DNA from 2 places in the Paenibacillus sp. GbtcB18 genome. Region 2 is predicted to be linked to the other one. Evidence: a T-box and tRNA genes for the amino acid it is inferred to sense, from the RefSeq annotation. Region 2 holds a T-box; the other holds one or more tRNA genes.
What was found. A T-box is a leader RNA that pairs with one kind of tRNA and senses whether it is charged. The one in region 2 lies ahead of ileS (isoleucine--tRNA ligase), so its partner is inferred to be a tRNA-Ile.

Region 1: it encodes a tRNA-Ile, which carries the amino acid that the T-box ahead of ileS (isoleucine--tRNA ligase) is inferred to sense. The anticodon was not compared.

Annotation. Positions count from the first base shown of each region.
Region 1 covers NZ_JAGXJX010000002.1:345,369-354,088, forward strand. Annotated here, with positions in the region: gene KVT34_RS06875 (hypothetical protein) at 365-544, shown strand; gene KVT34_RS06880 (lysophospholipase) at 718-1,659, opposite strand; tRNA gene KVT34_RS06885 (tRNA-Leu) at 1,820-1,905, opposite strand; tRNA gene KVT34_RS06890 (tRNA-Ile) at 1,912-1,985, opposite strand; tRNA gene KVT34_RS06895 (tRNA-Met) at 2,033-2,106, opposite strand; gene KVT34_RS06900 (hypothetical protein) at 2,181-2,348, opposite strand; gene KVT34_RS06905 (phosphatidylglycerophosphatase A family protein) at 2,470-3,006, opposite strand; gene KVT34_RS06910 (2'-5' RNA ligase family protein) at 3,171-3,683, shown strand; gene KVT34_RS06915 (hypothetical protein) at 3,807-5,606, opposite strand; gene KVT34_RS06920 (efflux RND transporter periplasmic adaptor subunit) at 5,633-6,901, opposite strand; gene KVT34_RS06925 (efflux RND transporter permease subunit) at 6,933-8,720, opposite strand, start outside.
Region 2 covers NZ_JAGXJX010000001.1:817,826-826,545, forward strand. Annotated here, with positions in the region: gene KVT34_RS03780 (LysR family transcriptional regulator) at 1-935, opposite strand, end outside; gene KVT34_RS03785 (flavodoxin family protein) at 1,144-1,692, shown strand; gene KVT34_RS03790 (arylamine N-acetyltransferase family protein) at 2,064-2,819, opposite strand; T-box leader at 3,025-3,280, shown strand; gene ileS (isoleucine--tRNA ligase) at 3,335-6,415, shown strand; gene KVT34_RS03800 (response regulator transcription factor) at 6,794-7,543, shown strand; gene KVT34_RS03805 (HAMP domain-containing sensor histidine kinase) at 7,521-8,720, shown strand, end outside.

The sequences.
Region 1 (8,720 bases), on a different contig from region 2:
AGCCTCGCCTAGAGCAATAAGTTTTTCTATCGGGTCGATATCATCCGGCAGTATGGTAATTGTGACTCGATTTGGTCAATTTCAGGCTGCCCTACGTCTGATTCATCAGCCCTAACCGGCACATCATCTATGATCAACTGCTCCGAATCAACTTCAGCCGTCCCGTCACTATTGACCGTATATTCAATGCCTTCATGATCGTCTTCATCCTCGGTGAAATCGTCAATTTCCGTTTGGGCGGAACAAAGATAACAGTGCCCATCGTAGACATTCCTGCTTCCCTCCCATGTATTTCTCTAGTAAGCCTAAAATTAACTATACATACCAAATTCTGTTTTATATAATAAAACCGGAGGTGTTACTCATGTATAGTAATATGACTAATAATTTTTTGATCTATGACCGCCAGCACCGTCGTACTGACGATGATCCGGATATTTATAATCGATACAAAAACTTTTTAATGTTTGTTGGTTTCAACGCTAATGAGGCAGAACTAGAGGTCGCATATTTTATGAATGCCGTCTTCGATACGTTGGACTGAGTTCTTCCCACATTCTTATCGTTCCTCTGTCTTGACAGAGCGAGGGGCATGGGTTCGCCCGACTCAGGTCCTACTAGAAAAACCCTTACTCTGTAAGGGTTTTTTCGCCGTCTAGAACGCACAACCTATCCCCCAATTAAAAAAGGTCCCTCCCGGGACCTCTGAATTTCGGTTTATTCCGTCGGCACCACTCTGCTTTTTAAAAATTGCAGTGTATGTTCAATTGCCTGTTCCAGCTCCGCGGAAGAGCCCGCAAACGGATGGACCGTATTGAACGTATGGTTAGCGCCGGGAATTTGGATCCACTGGACTTTCGGCTGGTTCTCGACGAGTTTCTCCGAGCCTGCCCTCAAGTTGGCGTGATCTTCCTCGCCCTGTATGAGCACGACCGGAAATATCGCCCCCCGCATCCGTTCCAGGATGTTGAAGTCATCCTTGCGGGCCTCCAAATCGTCCAGGATGACCTTATCGAGCGGCATCTGCTGCTTGGTCCTCGCATTCGCGATATAGGCGCGTCCTTCGCTGCGCATCTGCTCTTTGCAAGCTTCGTCGAAAATGTCCACCATCGTAATTCCGTTCCAGCTGACGACCCCTGCAATCTCCGTGGGATGATCCAGCGCGTAGATCAAACTTACGCCCGCTCCGCGGCTGTGACCGAGCAAAAAGATGGGAAGCTTATTGACCGGGTTGGCGGAGCCCCTATGCTGATGCTCCTCGTTCGAAAGATTGATCCCCCTGCTGTGATGAGGATAAAAAACTACGGGCTTCGAGCGATCCGATTCCAGCAGCTTGTTTTTAAAGTCCCACTCGTCCGTCAGTACGGAGATCAAGGTCGACAAGTCGTCCAATTCGCAACTGTACGTATTTTTCGCAAATTTCTCCAGTTCACTGAATGACTGCCCGTCTTCTCCCACTCCGTTATGTGTAAAATCAAACGTAATGACATCCACATCCCGGGCCAGTTTCGAAGCCGCGTAAGGGAACATTCCCCAGTTCTTAAAACCCTTAAACCCGTGCGAGACAATGAGAATGCCCCTTGCTATAGAAGACGCCGGATAAAAATCTCCGCGAATGACATTGCTTTGATCCATTACAATCTCAAATGGTATCGCCATGGTATCGCCTCCCCGCTTATTTGTTTTATTATACCCTTACCCGCTTTATAGGCATTTCTTAACAGGAAAAAATAAACTGCAAAAAACTCCCTTGTCTCATTCTGCGATGCGCATAAGTGAAAGAAGGGAGTTTTCTGTTCTTACCTCGTTGTTGCCTAGATGCCGAAGACCGGACTCGAACCGGTACGATAGTCACCTACCGCAGGATTTTAAGTCCTGTGCGTCTGCCAATTCCGCCACTCCGGCTTACAATGGGCCCTGAGGGACTCGAACCCCCGACCAATCGGTTATGAGCCGACCGCTCTAACCAACTGAGCTAAGGGCCCGGATTATGTTATGTATGGCTAAAAACAGGCAAAAAAAATTTGATTAATTGCGGGGGCAGGATTTGAACCTGCGGCCTTCGGGTTATGAGCCCGACGAGCTACCGGGCTGCTCCACCCCGCGTCAGTAACTACCAATGTCGTATAGCGACAAAAATAAATATACAATACAAAGTACGGTTAAGTCAATACCTTTTTTTAGTAAACCGAGTAACGGACACCGAAACGTCCTTTTTTGGATTTGAAAACTTCAACTTCGGACGGGCATTCGTAGCCGTAAATCCACCAGTCTTCCTCCATCCGCTTGGCAAGGACACCTGCCTGAAACTTACTGTCGTACAGCTTTACCCAATATACCCACTGCATGGTCCTCACTCCGTTGATGATGTTATTGGCCTAGAAATAGCATATCCAAAAAGACAGTCGCTTATTTGTAGGCCAACACGGTCAGCGGAATTTTTCATAAAAAAGCAGCGAAGTGCGCAACTTACGCATATTCGTTATCTCCATCCGCTGCTTCCCGTTCTATCTCATCCCTGCTTTTATGGGCGATTCTTCCCGATGCGGCCGAGGCTATGGCGGCTACAAGATCGTCCAGGAAAGTATGCACGGCGTCACCGCTCTTCGTATCCAGTCGTTTGATCAAGCCGGTCTTTTCTTTGTCCAGATAGCCGAAGGTCGTGATGGCAATACTGCCGTAGCCGAAAACGGAACCGATCGCAAGCGTTTCGTCGCACCCGAATAAACTCTCGTCCGTGTCCAGAATGGTTTGAAGCGGTTCTGTAAGCTTTTTCTGCTCTGCCAGCATATCCAGCTCGGTTCCGACCAGAATCGCGTGCTGAAGCTCTCTTTTGCCCAATACGGCCTGAATGGACTTCATGCACGTATCCATCGATAAACCGGGATGATAGGGCGCCTGCATGGCGTATACGATCTCTGCGATGTCTTCCAGACTCGCTCCCCGGTCTGCAAGCCTTTGCATAACGACCTTTTTAATTTCCCGGCTGTGAACTTGTCGTTTCACGGTCTTCTCCCCTTAAACTTTCACGATATGATCAGTATATGACTTCACGCATTTTCGGGTACGGACGCACGCGGACAATGAATCGTCTTAAAATGAAATTGTGAGTGGGATACAAACACGGTATAATAAGAATTAGTCGACCATAATTTAGGGAGGGATTCCATATGATGTACGGCATCGCCATTCTTCCAACCGCAGAAATTAACGAATTTGCCAACAGTTATAGAAAAAGGTTCGATCCTTATTATAGGGTGATTTCGCCCCACATTACGGTTCGTGAGAAAGAAGAATGGTCCGAAGAGCAGCTTCAGGCTGCCATCAGTCATTTGGAAGATCTGAGCCGTACCGTGTCCCCATTCCAGATTACGTTCAACCGGTTCAGCTCTTATTTTCCGGTTAACAACGTTATCTACCTGGCGCTGGAACAAGTGGAACCGGTCATCGAGCTTCACGACAAGCTCTGTACGGGCCCTCTCGTGGATACGGAAAAAGCTTACAACTATCATCCCCATCTGACTATCGGACAGAAATTGGGAGCCGATGAGCTGCACGACGTACTGGCCAGTGTAAAAAATACGCCGGTTGACTTTTCGTTCCATGTAGACAGTTTTCAACTGCTCGGGAAACAGGAAAACGGCGAATGGTCCGTTATCCGCTCATTCCCGCTCCAGGGGTAACCAACGCTTTAATAGAAAAAGGCCTTCCGGATTAACCGGAAAGGCCTTTTTTAAGTGATCTGTGGCGGAAAGAGCCGCCATGACTCGCACGGCTCCGTCTGATGCGGGTGCCCAGCTTATCAACTATTGTTTAAACGTCGTCAGAAGACGCTTCGCCGTCTCGCCTTTATCATTGACGAAGGATTCGTAGACTTTGATCATTACCGGGTAAGACAACTGCATGGTATCCGCACTAAAATTAATGGTGTTGGAGCCTTTTTGCAATTTGTTTTCCCCCACAAACGGACTTTTGACCGAGTTTATAAGGGTACCGCCGCTATCATACAAGTCAAACTGAAGCTGGGAGAACGTACGGTCAATGAGTACGTCCTTTTCCTGTTCGATATCTAGTGAAAACTTCAGGCGATAATTGTAGTTCTGCTGCTGGTTAAACATCGCCGAAATTTCCCAGTTATTCACTTTCACCGTCAAAGGATACAATTTCAGTTCATCCTTGGATTCCGGCTGCGGCTGAAGTTTAACGCTATAGGCCGTCAGAAGGGATTTATACGATGCACCGGCCTCTGCCGCACTCGCCTGCGCCTCTTGCGACTTGGCTCCGGAAGCTTGTGCTCCTGCCGCCGCGGATGCTCCGTGAGTTTCATACAAGGCAAGTTTCAGTCCTTCACCCGTCTCGGAAGCCGGAAGAATGTAAGAGTAAGTTACGACATAGGAGGCGTTAGGAAGTACGCGCAGAGTCGTCGTTCCCTGTCTGTTCCCGTTGTACGTATAGCCGTCGCTGCTGACAAGATCGGTCGCAAACGCAGGAACGTTAAGCGGCCCGCCGGATTTGTTCGTCAGCTTAAATTTGGCGATAGCGGTATTAAAACCATCCTCGTCGTTTTGCTGCATGTGCAGCTCCACGAGGGAAACATCCATATTCGGGTGAACCAACTGGTTGAGCGGATCCATCTTCATGGCGTCACCGAAAGCATACGCTCCATGAATCGGCAGGGCATCGGTCTGCTTGGCCGGCAGCATGATATGAACGCGGCCTACGTTATACGTAACCGGTTTTTCCTGCGCGTCAATATATTTTTCCGCGGTGACCACATTAAGAGCTTCCAGCTCTGTATTCAGTTCCGTAGGAATGACAAAATGGATATATTTCTTCTCGCCCGGCTCCAGGGCAAGCGAGGTTTCAGCTCGGTTGCTGTCATACGTCTGCAGGCCGCTTTTGCCTTCCAGGGCAATATTCGGAAGAGTCTGACGCTTAGTCGACGGATTCGTTACGAGCACCTGAACGACCGAGTTCGTTTTCGTGCCGATCGTATCGCGGCTAATATTCGTTGTTTTGAATTCCAGCGGCGTTTGCAAGGAAGGAATGGTGAAAGCTTCTCCCCATTTCTTCACGGAAGCGGAAGGAATTTCGGACGTTTCCGTTCCGTTCCATACAAGATCGCTCACAGGTACGCTGAGCTGGAGCGTTTCTTTTTTCGGATACACATAAACATCGATGTCTATCCAGCGAAGCTCGCTCAGTTCAACGCCTTCTCCGCTGTCAACCGTAGCCAGGTAGCTAAGCTCAACCTGGGATTTGGGCTGAATGGAGCGCGGGCTTCCCAGACTTGCCTGCAAGCGGAATTCCACGCCGTCTTTCGTTTTCATGCGCACTTCGTACTCGGGTACGCGTACAACTTTCGAACTGGTGTTTTTCATGCGGACAACGGCGCCCAGACGGGTTCCGTCCGCTGTTTTTTCGTTTAAGATACTTTTCATTTCGACTTGCAGATCGTTCGTTAATTTATAAGCGGTCGGCGCTGAAGCCGATGCTTGTGCGGGTGCTGGTTTCCCCGGTTCTGCCGCAAGTGCCGGAACGGCGCTTGCGAGCAGAGCGGCGGACAGAAAGACGGACGATACGGTAGTTTTCCATTGGCTCTTCACGGTATTCTCCTCCATGTGTACCTTTGTTAGTTAGCTGCGGCTGCTGTCGTGACTTTTTCTTTATCTTTCAGCTGATGCTGACCGGAAACGACGATCTGTTCGTTTTCGCTTACGCCGGAAATCACTTCCTGCATCGTTTCTTTCAAACGACCGAGCTGGACTTTTCGTTTCTCAACGGTATCCCCGTTCAGAACGAAGACAAATGATTCGCTGCCTTCTCTCACGATGCTAAGCGTGGGAATGGCCGCCACCGTCTGCTCCGCCTCATCGGTGAGCTGAATCTGAACTTTCTGTCCAGGCTTCAGCTTTTGGTCCGCGTTTGAAACTTCCAGCTCCAGTGTGTAAGCTTTCGTCTGTGAATCCAGCACATCGGAAATATACTTAATCGGCGCTTTCGTTAATTCCGTCGTGCCCGGCACATAGAAATTCAGCTCTTTCTTGTCGCGCACCAGATTAACGGCTTCTTCCGTCAAATCGGCTTTGATCAAGATCGGATTCAACTGCTGGATGACTCCGCCTTTAAATCCCTGCCCGATCGTCATCCCCGCTTCAACCGGGAAGTCCGTAAGCACTCCGCTTACAGGTGCTTTCACTTCCGTATTTTCCAGTTCGCGTTCCGCTTTTTTGACAGACAGACCGGACGTTTCGATCGCTACTTGAGCAGCGGCGAGCGAATCCGTATTGTCCAGCGTTTTGCGTTTCTGCTTTAGGGTGCTCAGATCAAGCTTGAGGCTGTTGAGCTTTGTTTCTTCCTGCTCCAGCTGGATTTTCGTTATGGTGCCCTCATCGTAATCGTTGCGCATTTTATTAAAATTCTTCTCGGCATCCCGAATTCCCTGCTCCGCTTTTACGATGTTGTTTTCAAGGTCAGTTTTCGCGTTGGCCAGCTCTTCCTTAGCCTGCTTCAACTGGGCCTGAGCGCTCTTGATGCCGAGCTGCCCCTGTTCCTTCTGCAGCTGCAGATCGGAAGGGTCAATGCGGAATAGAAGCTCTCCCTTTTTGACCATGTCGCCTCTCTTTTTGTAAACCTGCTGGACGTCTCCGCCTGTTTTCGAAATCACTTCCAATTGAACGGAAGAGATGACATTGGCAACTTGCTCAAGCGGATCCGATATTTTCTCTTTCGTCACCTTGACGGTTTTTACGGTCTTAATCTGAGATTCCTGGCCCTGTGTGGTGTCCTGCGGACCAGCCAGCGGTTTGTTCGAACAGCCGACGGCCAAGGCCGTAGTAAGGGCGACAATGCCTACCAGTTTCGTGCTCTGCTTTACGATCGTAGCTAAAGGACGTTTCATCAGTTGTACTCTCCTCTTCTCTTTGCTTGACTCAGGATTTTGCCGCAGGGACCGCATCCACCTTATTTTTCTTTGGTTTACGGTGGAACGCGTTCGAACTTCTGCGTTTAAAGGATTCAATCAATTCATAAATAATAGGTACGACAACTAGTGTAAGTACTGTAGAAGTGACAAGCCCGCCGATAACGACGACCGCCAATCCTTTGGAAATAATGGTCCCTTTAGACATACCGAGCGCAAGCGGCATAAGCGCAAACACAGTCGCTCCCGCGGTCATAATGATGGGACGAAGACGAGTCATCCCCGCACTGATAAGGGATTCCCTGACCCCGACTCCCTGCTCGCGCAGCTGCTGTACCCGGTCGATCAGGACGATCGCGTTCGTCACGACGATTCCGATCAGCATCAGGAATCCGATGAGAGAAGTAATATTGAGCGATTCTCCCGTGACCAGGAGGCCGAACAACCCGCCGATAACCGCCAGCGGCAGCGAGAACAGAATGGCAAAAGGAGCGCTGGCGTTCCCGAATGCGAGAACCATGACCAGATAGACGATAAAGATGGACGCGCCCATGGCAGCGAACATTTCCGAGAACCCGGAAGAGATATCGTCGGATACCCCTTTCACCTCACGGCTTACGCCGGGAGGAAGCTCCAGCGCATTCAATGCTGCAGCCACTTTGCCGCTGACTCCGCCTTTATCCGCACTATTGATCTTGGCCGTTACTTTCAGCGTCTGAATCTGATTTTCACGGGTGATGCCTGTAGGAGCATCAATCTGCGTGATCTTGGCGATTTCATTTAGTTGAACCGTCTGACCCGTCGGTGTTTTCAGCAGGAACGTGCCGATTTTATTCACCGTATTTTTATACTGGGGATCAAGCTCCACTTTGGTCTCATAAGTAACGTTGTCAAACTTCAAGTCCCCGAGTTTGCTGACTCCGATCCAAGAGTTAACCATTTCAAGCACCTGGGCGGAGCTCAGTCCGTACAAACGCGCTTTGTTCTGGTCGACCGTGACTTCGACTTCCGTCTTGGAATCGCTGAGGCTGTCCTTGACTTCGTACAACTCGGGGAATTCTTTCATTTTCTCTTTAACCTGGGCGGCCGCCTGCTTCAGATACATCATGTCGTCGCCTTTCAGGGAGTAAGAGAAATCCGTGCTGCTTCCGCCGGCGCCCGCGGCAATCAGTGAACCGTCGACCTCGGAGCCTTTGGGAAGTTCATATAAGATTTTCTCTTTGTAAGCTTTGAAGACCTGCTCGGCGTTGCTGTTTTCGTTCGCTTCGGTAAACATCATCGCCCGGTAAGGAGTTACATCCTTGCTGAATGCGTAGCCCACCATTGTCTCGTTGTATGTAAACTGCGGATTGCCCGAAGCGTCTTTCGCTTCCCTCATCATCTGCTCGAGCTGCTTGGACTTTTCATCCATCGTCTCGATCGATGTGTCGTTCGGCATCTTAATCTGGAAAATCATCTGCCGGGCCGACTGATCCTCCGGCATGAACGATACGGCAAGCTGCGGTACGATCAACACCAGCGAGGCAATGAAGAGAATTCCCGAGAACAAAAGTGTCTTGATCCGGTTGTTCAGGGACCACTCCAATGCTCTTTTGTAAACAAGCGCAAATTTGCCGACATGATTCTCGTCGTGGTTGCCGAGTTTTTTGCTTTTCAGCACCAATAGCTTCGCCAGCATCGGAATGACGGTTAGCGCTACGAGAAGCGAGGATAGAAGCGCAACGACCAGCGTAAGGGCGAACGGACGGAACACTTCGCCGATAACTCCGCTTACGAATGCAATCGGGCCGAATACCCC
Region 2 (8,720 bases):
TCCACCGGCTTCGCGTCATCGGTATTGTGCTCTGGAGCCGTCTGTCCGGCATGGAATACTTTCCGTGTCAGTTCGATAAAAGCCAGCAGAGGCGGCGTCATCCATTTGTCCTTGTGCCAGGCGATTTGGGTGAACAACGCGTCTTCGGGCGCTTCCCAAGCCAGCTCGGCCAACTTCCCTTCACGCAGGTCGGCGGCTACAACCATGCCGGGCAGAAAAGCGATTCCGAGGCCGGACATGACACACTGCTTGATGGCTTCGATGCTTGCAAATTCGAATTTGTTTAGCGGATAGACGGATACGGAAGCGAAGGTCCGCTCCAGGATAGTCCGGTAGGAACAGCCGGCTTCCGTCAGCAGGAACGTTTCGTGCTCCAGATCCTTCGGCGTCAGGTTTTTCGCGTTCGCGAGCGGATGATCGGACGAGGCGACGATTTTGAGCTCCTCCCGGATCAGCGTTTCGATATGCAGCGCTTCCCTCGGCTTACAGCTGTCCATAATAAAGGCGATATCCAGAACGCCTTCCAGCAGCTGCTCCCTGGCATGAGCATCCGAATTCGAAGGCCGGAACACGAGCTTCACATTCGGAAACCGGGCTTTAAATTCTTTGAGCAAAGCGGGAAGACGGTACGTGCACTGGCTTTCCTGGGCGCCGATCACAAGCGTTCCGGTCTGTTCTTCGTCCCCGCGGACGACCTGTTTGGCCTCTTCCGTCAGGGTAATGATTTTGTCGGCGTACAATTTAAACTGGCGCCCCGCTTCCGTTAAAACGAGCCGTTTGCCGAGCCGTTCGAACAAGAGGGCTCCAAGCTCGGATTCCAGCGCTTTGATCTGCGCGGTCACACTGGATTGGGCAAAATTAAGCATCCGGGCCGTCTGGGTAAAATTCAGGTTTTCGGCGGCGGTTTTAAACGTCAGAAGTTGTTTGGTTTCCATCGCTGGATCTCTCTTTCATCGGAAAAATTGATTGATGATATCGAAATAATCGTCTTTGGTGATCGTTCTCTTTATTGTAAAATGAGAGGGTAATGTCCGGCAAGAGTTGAAACACCGGAACACATAATGAAGAGAACGAGGCATCCCGCGCTCGCACTGCGGACGGGCAGGAGCCTGCCGACTATCGAACCGAGGAGTGAACGCAACCATGTCAATCGCAGTCATTTACGGGGGAACGCGTCCCGATGGAAATACGGAGCAGCTGACGGAGGAAGCCGTCAAAGGTCTGACAGTCGACCGGATTCAGCTTAACGCTTACACAATCCGGGCGATTATCGACGGACGTCATGCGGAAGAGGGATTTCCGGAGATGAACGACGACTACAAAGAAGTGATCGACCGGGTACTTGCCGCGGACGTTCTTATTTTTGCGACTCCGGTGTATTGGTACAGTATGTCGGGTATTATGAAAAACTTCGTGGACCGCTGGTCGCAGATGATGAGGGACGGGGACTACCCGGATTTTAAAAAAACGATGGCCGCCAAAAAGGCCTATGTCATCGCCGTCGGAGGCGATCTGCCGGAAATCAAGGGTCTGCCGATGATTCAGCAGTTTCAATATATTTTCGATTTTATGGGCATCGGTTTCGAGGGCTACATCCTAGGCAAGGGGAATAAACCGGGCGATGTCCTGCAGGACGCGGAAGGAATGTTTGCGGCGGAACGGCTGAGAAGCAGGCTGGCGGCGCTTAGCTAAGAATCGGCATGCCAACAAGGCGCAGTCCGGGAAACGCAGGCAGGAAGCCAGTCCGAAAAAGCGCCGAAGCTGGATGCGGCGCGAAAAACCGGTATGCTCTGTTGCGAGTATACCGGTTTTTCGCATTCGGGGCGCTGCTGCAAGCCGCTGGGCCCGAAGTGCTATCGCCGCTGTGGCAGGGCACAGAGCCCGAAGTGCTACCGTCGCTGCCGCAAGGCGCAGGGCCGCATGTGCTGTCGCAGCTTCTGCAAGCCTCAGGGCCCGAAGTGCTATCTCCGCTGCCGCAAGGCGCAAAGCCCGAAATACTACCGCGCTGCTGCAAGCCGCGCCGGAATCCGGTCCGCCCTACGAGCATACCGGCTTTCCGTTATTCAGATGAAGAGGCCTAAGCGGCTGTTCAGCGTCTTTTCCAGTTCCTCCGGGGCTAGCGGCCGCTTGCTTTTGACGTCACCGTCCGTCTCGATCAGCTGATCGCCCGAAATCGTCACCCGTCCCGTCGCGGTCGCTTTTGTCGCAAGCAGCTTCTGCGTAAAATGGGACTCGGGCGACGTCTGGTTGAACGTGCACGCTTCGGCAAAGCTTCCCAGGGAACGGGGCGCTGCCGAGAAGCGGTACAGCGCTTTCCAGCCCCCGTCCTCGCCGGCCCGCTGGAGATCATACAGGAGGCCGTCCGCCTCCGGCACTTTCGCGGCCCGGTATACGCCGCTTACATCCTCCACGGGTATCCCGTCCAGCGGAACAGGCGAGCGGGCCGAGTCGCCGAAGCCGACGTCGACCAGATAGGCCCGGTCCAGTTCGGCCAAGATGGTCGCATGGCTTTCCGGCATCCCCCACGTTCCGTCCGGCTTGGCGACGGTAGCCGCAATGAGGCGCACCGAGAAACCAAGCTCTTTGAGGAGAGTACTGAAAAGCCCGTTGAGTTCGTAGCAGAAGCCTCCGCGGCGGCGCCCGATCACCTTTTCGTAAAAGGAAGCGATGTCCAGAGTGATCGGCACTTGACGGATTACGTCCAGATTTTCAAAAGGCACGTGAAGCATATGACGGCGCTGAAGCTCCGTCAGAGCAGCCAAATCCGGCTTGGCCGGACGGCTCGCGTCGATTCTTTTCAGATAGGCCTCGATATCCATGCAAGCACCACCTCATCCAATAGAAGTCCGATTGATTTTTCTATTCCAGACTACCTCCTTATGGAAAGCCATACAAGTGCCCGATGGGAAAACCAGGTAAAAAAAGACCGGGGCCGCGAAATCACCGCCGCAGCTCCGAAAGACAACCGCGGGTTGACATTTTGCCGAAAATGCTGTAAAAATGGAATATCTGAAAATGAACCCGAGAAATTCATTGACGAGAACGAGTACGCTGATCCCTTGTTCCCCAGAGAGTTGGCCGCGCGCTGAAAGCCAATGTACAAGAATGAGCAGAAAATCCTCTCCGAGAAGGAAAGCTGAAGCAGGCCAGTAAGCTGACCCGGGATCCCGCCGTTACAAGGGACGCGTATGATCGTACGCAGATGAGGTGCCGCAGAGCTTGAACGACAAGGCTATGGCGGAACAAGGGTGGTAGCGCGAGAACCAATCTCGTCCCTTACGGGGCGGGATTTTTTTTGTTGTCTTCAGAACGAAGCCGGAAAGGATGACGGAACATGAACAAAGTCGATGTCAAAGAAAAAGCAAGAACCCGGGAGCTGCGCGTCCTGAACCAATGGAGGGAGGACGATACGTTCCGCCGATCCATCGAGAACCGTGAAGGCAAGCCGAACTTCGTCTTTTACGAAGGTCCGCCTACGGCGAACGGCAAGCCGCATATCGGGCATGTGCTCGGCCGCGTCATCAAAGATTTTATCGGCCGCTACAAAACGATGTCGGGCTACCGAGTCGTCCGCAAAGCCGGCTGGGATACGCACGGGCTGCCGGTCGAACTGGGCGTCGAGAAGCAGCTGGGCATTTCGGGCAAGCAGGAAATCGAGGAATACGGCGTGGCCAAGTTTGTGGAAACGTGCAAGAACAGCGTGTTTGAATATGAAAAGCAGTGGCGCGAGCTGACCGAGGCCATCGCTTACTGGACGGACATGGAGCATCCGTACGTGACGCTGACGAACGATTACATCGAGAGCGTCTGGCATGTGCTGTCGACCATCCATAAGAAAGGGCTTCTGTACAAGGGTCACCGTGTCAGCCCCTACTGTCCGGATTGCCAGACAACACTGAGCTCGCACGAAGTGGCGCAGGGCTACGAGGATGTGAAAGATCTGAGTGCCACGGTCAAGTTCAAGAGCAAAGCGGCCGACGAGTATTTCCTCGCATGGACGACGACTCCCTGGACGCTTCCGGCTAACGTGGCGCTCGCGGTAAACAAGGATCTCGACTATGTCAAAGTGAAGTATAACGGTGACGTGTACGTGACGGCGCAGAACCTCGCCGAAAAAGTTTTCGGAGACGAAGCGGAAGTCCTCTCCGTGCATAAAGGGGCCGAGTTCGTCGGAACCGCGTATGAGCCGCCCTTCGGCTATCTGGAGCTGAACAAAGGCCATCTGGTCGTAGACGCCGACTATGTCAGCGATGCGAGCGGGACCGGGATCGTGCATATCGCGCCCGCGCACGGGGAAGACGATTACCGCACGACACGCCAGCATGGGATCGATTTTGTCCATGTCGTGAAGCAGGACGGCACCTACGCTGCGGAAATTACCGATTTCGCGGGCCGTTTTGTGAAAGATTGCGACGTGGATATCGTGAAAAAGCTGTCTGAACGGGGACTGCTCTTCTCCAAAGAACGTTACGAGCACAGCTATCCGTTCTGCTGGCGCTGCAAGTCCCCGCTGCTTTATTACGCGATGGAAAGCTGGTTTATCCGTACGACGGCTGTCAAGGACCAGCTTATCGCGAACAACAACGAAGTAAACTGGTACCCGGGCCATCTCCGTGAAGGCCGTTTCGGGAAATTTCTGGAGGAGCTGGTGGACTGGAATATCAGCCGCAACCGGTACTGGGGAACTCCCCTTAACGTATGGGTATGCGGGGATTGCGGAGAGGAATTCGCTCCGGGAAGCCACCAAGAGCTGCGTGATCGTGCCGTCGATCCCGTGGATGAAAGTCTTGAGCTTCATAAGCCTTACGTGGATGACGTCAAGCTCCGCTGTTCGTGCGGCGGGGTGATGGAGAGAACGCCGGAAGTGATCGACGTCTGGTTCGACAGCGGCTCCATGCCGTTCGCCCAGTATCACCACCCGTTCGGAGACGAGAAGACGTTCAACGAGCAGTATCCCGCGGATATGATCTGCGAAGGCATCGACCAGACGCGGGGATGGTTTTTCAGCCTGCTTGCGGTTTCGACCCTGTATAACGGCCGGGCTCCGTACAAAGCGGTTATTTCAACGGGGCACGTGCTGGATGAGAACGGGCTGAAAATGTCCAAGAGCAAGGGGAATGTCCTCGATCCGTGGAACATTATCGAAGAGTTCGGGACGGATGCGTTCCGCTGGGCGCTTCTGTCGGACAGTGCTCCTTGGAACAGCAAACGTTTCTCCAAGCAGATCGTCGCGGAAGCAAAATCGAAGATCGTCGATACGATTCATAATACGCATGCGTTCTTTGTCTTGTATGCGGATATCGACGGCTTTGATCCGGGTTCGTTCGAACGGAAACCGCCGCGCAATGAGCTGGACCGCTGGATTTTGTCTCGGCTGAACAGCACGCTGGGTAGTGTCGTCAAAGGGCTGGACGCGAACGACTTCCTCAATCCGGCGAAGCAGATCGAGGTGTTCGTGGATGAGCTGAGCAACTGGTATATCCGGCGTTCGCGGGACCGTTTCTGGGGAAGCGGCATGTCGGAAGACAAAGTGGAGGCGTATCAGACGCTGCACGAAGTTCTGCTCACGCTGGCGCGCGTGATCGCGCCGTACGCTCCGCTGATCGCCGAAGACGTGTACGGCAATCTTGGAGGGAAGGGCAGCGTGCATCTGGCCGACTATCCGAAAGCGGACGAAGCCGCCGTCGATACCGCGTTGGAAAGAGAGATGGAGACGGCCCGGCAGATCGTCGAACTGGCCCGCAGCATCCGCAACGAAACGGCGATTAAGACCCGCCAGCCGTTGTCGGAGCTTCTGATTTCGCTTGACCGCGAGTTCGCGCTGGACCGTTTTGAACCGATTATCCAGGAAGAGATCAACGTGAAGCAGGTTCGTCTGGAGCACAGCGATGCCGGTTTCGTCCAGTTTGCGTTGAAGCTGAACCTGAAAGCGGCCGGTAAAAAATACGGCAAACTGGTCGGTCCTCTGCAAGCTTATTTGAAGAATCTTTCGCCGGAAGAGACGAAGGAAGCGGTCAGCCGGGGAGTTTTGGATACGGAAGTGCAGGGGGAAAGCGTGCACCTGACGCTGGATGAGCTGCTCGTGGAAAAAACGGCGAAGCAAGGATTTGCTTCCGCATCCGGCTACGGCCTTACCGTCGCCCTGAATACGGAAGTGACCGAAGCGCTCAAGCAGGAAGGGGCTGTCCGCGAGGTCGTCCGCGCCGTTCAGGACTACCGCAAAAAGCTGGACCTGCCGATTGACCGGCGCATCACCCTTGTGCTGGACGCGGACCCGCAGCTTAAAGAAGCCTTACTGCGGTACGAACAGGTACTCCGCGATAACGTGCTGGTCAGCGCGATCCGTTACGAGAACGCGGAAGGCATGGAGGAAGTCGCCCTCGGCGAATCCACTCTACGGATGCGGGTAGAATAAACGAAGATAAGAAGCCGATTTCACCCGGAAGCGCGGCTCGCAGAATGAGGAAACGGGTTTTTCCGCGAAGCGGAAGAACCTGCTCCTGAGACTGATTGCCCCCGGCATGAGCAGCAATTAATCGGGGAGACCATGTTCCTACGCATGCGGCAGAAGCTATGCCGTCCAAGCGGCTTCTCAGACTTAAGCCGCAGAAGAAACAAGAGCGTTCAGCCTTCGGCTGGGCGTTTTTTGCGTTGAGCCGGTTTTAGCCAGGGGGGGCCACGATGTTTACATTTTTGAAACAAAAGGTGCGCTGTTTTAAAATATAATGAAGGGTACGTAAGAGATATGAAGTGAATTTTTTTCGCGCCGGCCCGTCCGGACAAAGGAGTTTTCATGAATAAACTATTAATTGTCGATGACGAAAGCCAAATCGTCGACATTCTCTCTTATGCGTGCAAAAGGGAAGGGTTTGCCGTAGAGACGGCGTTTTCCGGTCAGGAGGCGCTGCGGAAAATAGAAGAATGGGGACCGGCCATCCTCATTCTGGATTTGATGCTGCCGGATATGAACGGCTTCGAGGTGTGCCGTAAAATCAAAGATCCCGATTCGCTCGGCATCATTATGCTGACGGCGAAGAACGACATTCTGGACAAGCTCGTCGGGCTTGAACTGGGAGCGGACGATTACATGACGAAGCCGTTCGACATCCGCGAGCTGATTGCCCGTGTCCATTCCCTGCTCAGAAGAATGCGGAAAAAGAGCGAAGAAACGGAGAGTCCCGACAGGCTGGCTTACGGCAAGCTTGTTTTGAGCCGGGCCAAGCGGAAGGTAAGCCTGGACGGGGAGGCGCTCGTTTTTACGCCGAAGGAATTCGATCTGCTGGCCCTGCTGCTCCGCCACCTCGACCGGGTGTATACCCGTGAAGAGCTGCTGGAGTCGGTCTGGGGGTTCGATTTCGCGGGTGGAACCCGTACGGTGGATATCCATCTGCAGTGGCTCCGCAAGAAGCTGGGGCCCGTCTATCAGCAGATATTGGTCACGATTCACGGCGTGGGATATAAAGCGACGCTGGAGAGAATCGGGGAAGAGCCGGAGCCTGAACATGAGGATGAGCACAAAGATGGACATAAAGATGTCCATTAAGAGGAAATCGCAGCTGTTTCTGGGTCTGCATCTTCTGCTCACGATTGCGATTCTCGGCTTCGCCGTTCTGCACGGAATCCGCAAGGAGCAGCAGAAGCAGGTGGAGGACTATCTGGAGCAGCAGACCAAGACGGCCAATGTGTTTATCCGTCAGGCATTGCTTGACCGGGCGGGCAGACCGGAGACGGAAGGAGAGGCTGCGCTCGGGAATGACCTCGCCCGGCAGCTCGGTCTCATGAGCGGGATGCACACGATGCTGTTCGGCATGGATGCGGAGAAAACCGGAGATTCCATGCCGTCGCCGGATTCTCCCGATGTGAAGGAGCTGCTCCCGTATGCGATCCGGGGAAAAACCGCCTACGAGATCAACGGAAGCAGGCTAGTCTATTTGGCGCCTCTGTCCGACGGCCTTAAGCAGATCGGAGCGGTCGGCTTCCAGTATTCGGTTGAGATGAACCAGTCGTTCTATTCGTCTATCCAGCGGCTGTTTGTCCTTGTCGGCGCCCTGATTCTCGCCGTAAGTTTCGCGGCTGGGACACTTTATTACAACCGTTTGTCCGGCGGTATCCTGAAATTGAGGCGTTCGACCCAGGAAATCCGACAAGGGCGTTACGACCGGGCGGAACTGCTCAAAACCGGGGACGAGCTAGGCGAACTGAGCGAGAACATCTATCAGATGGGCCGGGAAATCCGGAGAAACTTCGCAACCCTGGAAACGAAACAACTTCAACTGGAAAAAACCGTTCAAAGGCTGACCCGGCTTGAAAAGCAGCAGAAGGAGTTCATCGGGGCCATTTCGCACGAATTCAAAACCCCGCTCACGGTCATCCGGGCTTACCTTGATCTGCTTGACTTGTACAAAGACGATGCGGAGCTGGCCGCTCAGGCCAAAACGAGCCTCGTAAAAGAGACGGCCCGGCTTCAGGAGATGGTGGACACCATACTTCGGCTAGCTGCCCTGGATTTGTACGAGTTTCAGGACCATGAAGAGATCATTGGCCTTCAGTCGTTTCTCGGGGAGCTGACGAACCGCATGCATGGAAAAGCCCGTAAATTCGGCCTGCATATCCATGCCGAAATTCCCGACGTCTATGTTCGGGGGGACCGGGAACATTTGACGATCATTTTCGTTAATCTGCTGGACAATGCGATTAAATTCAACCAGCCCGGAGGCGAA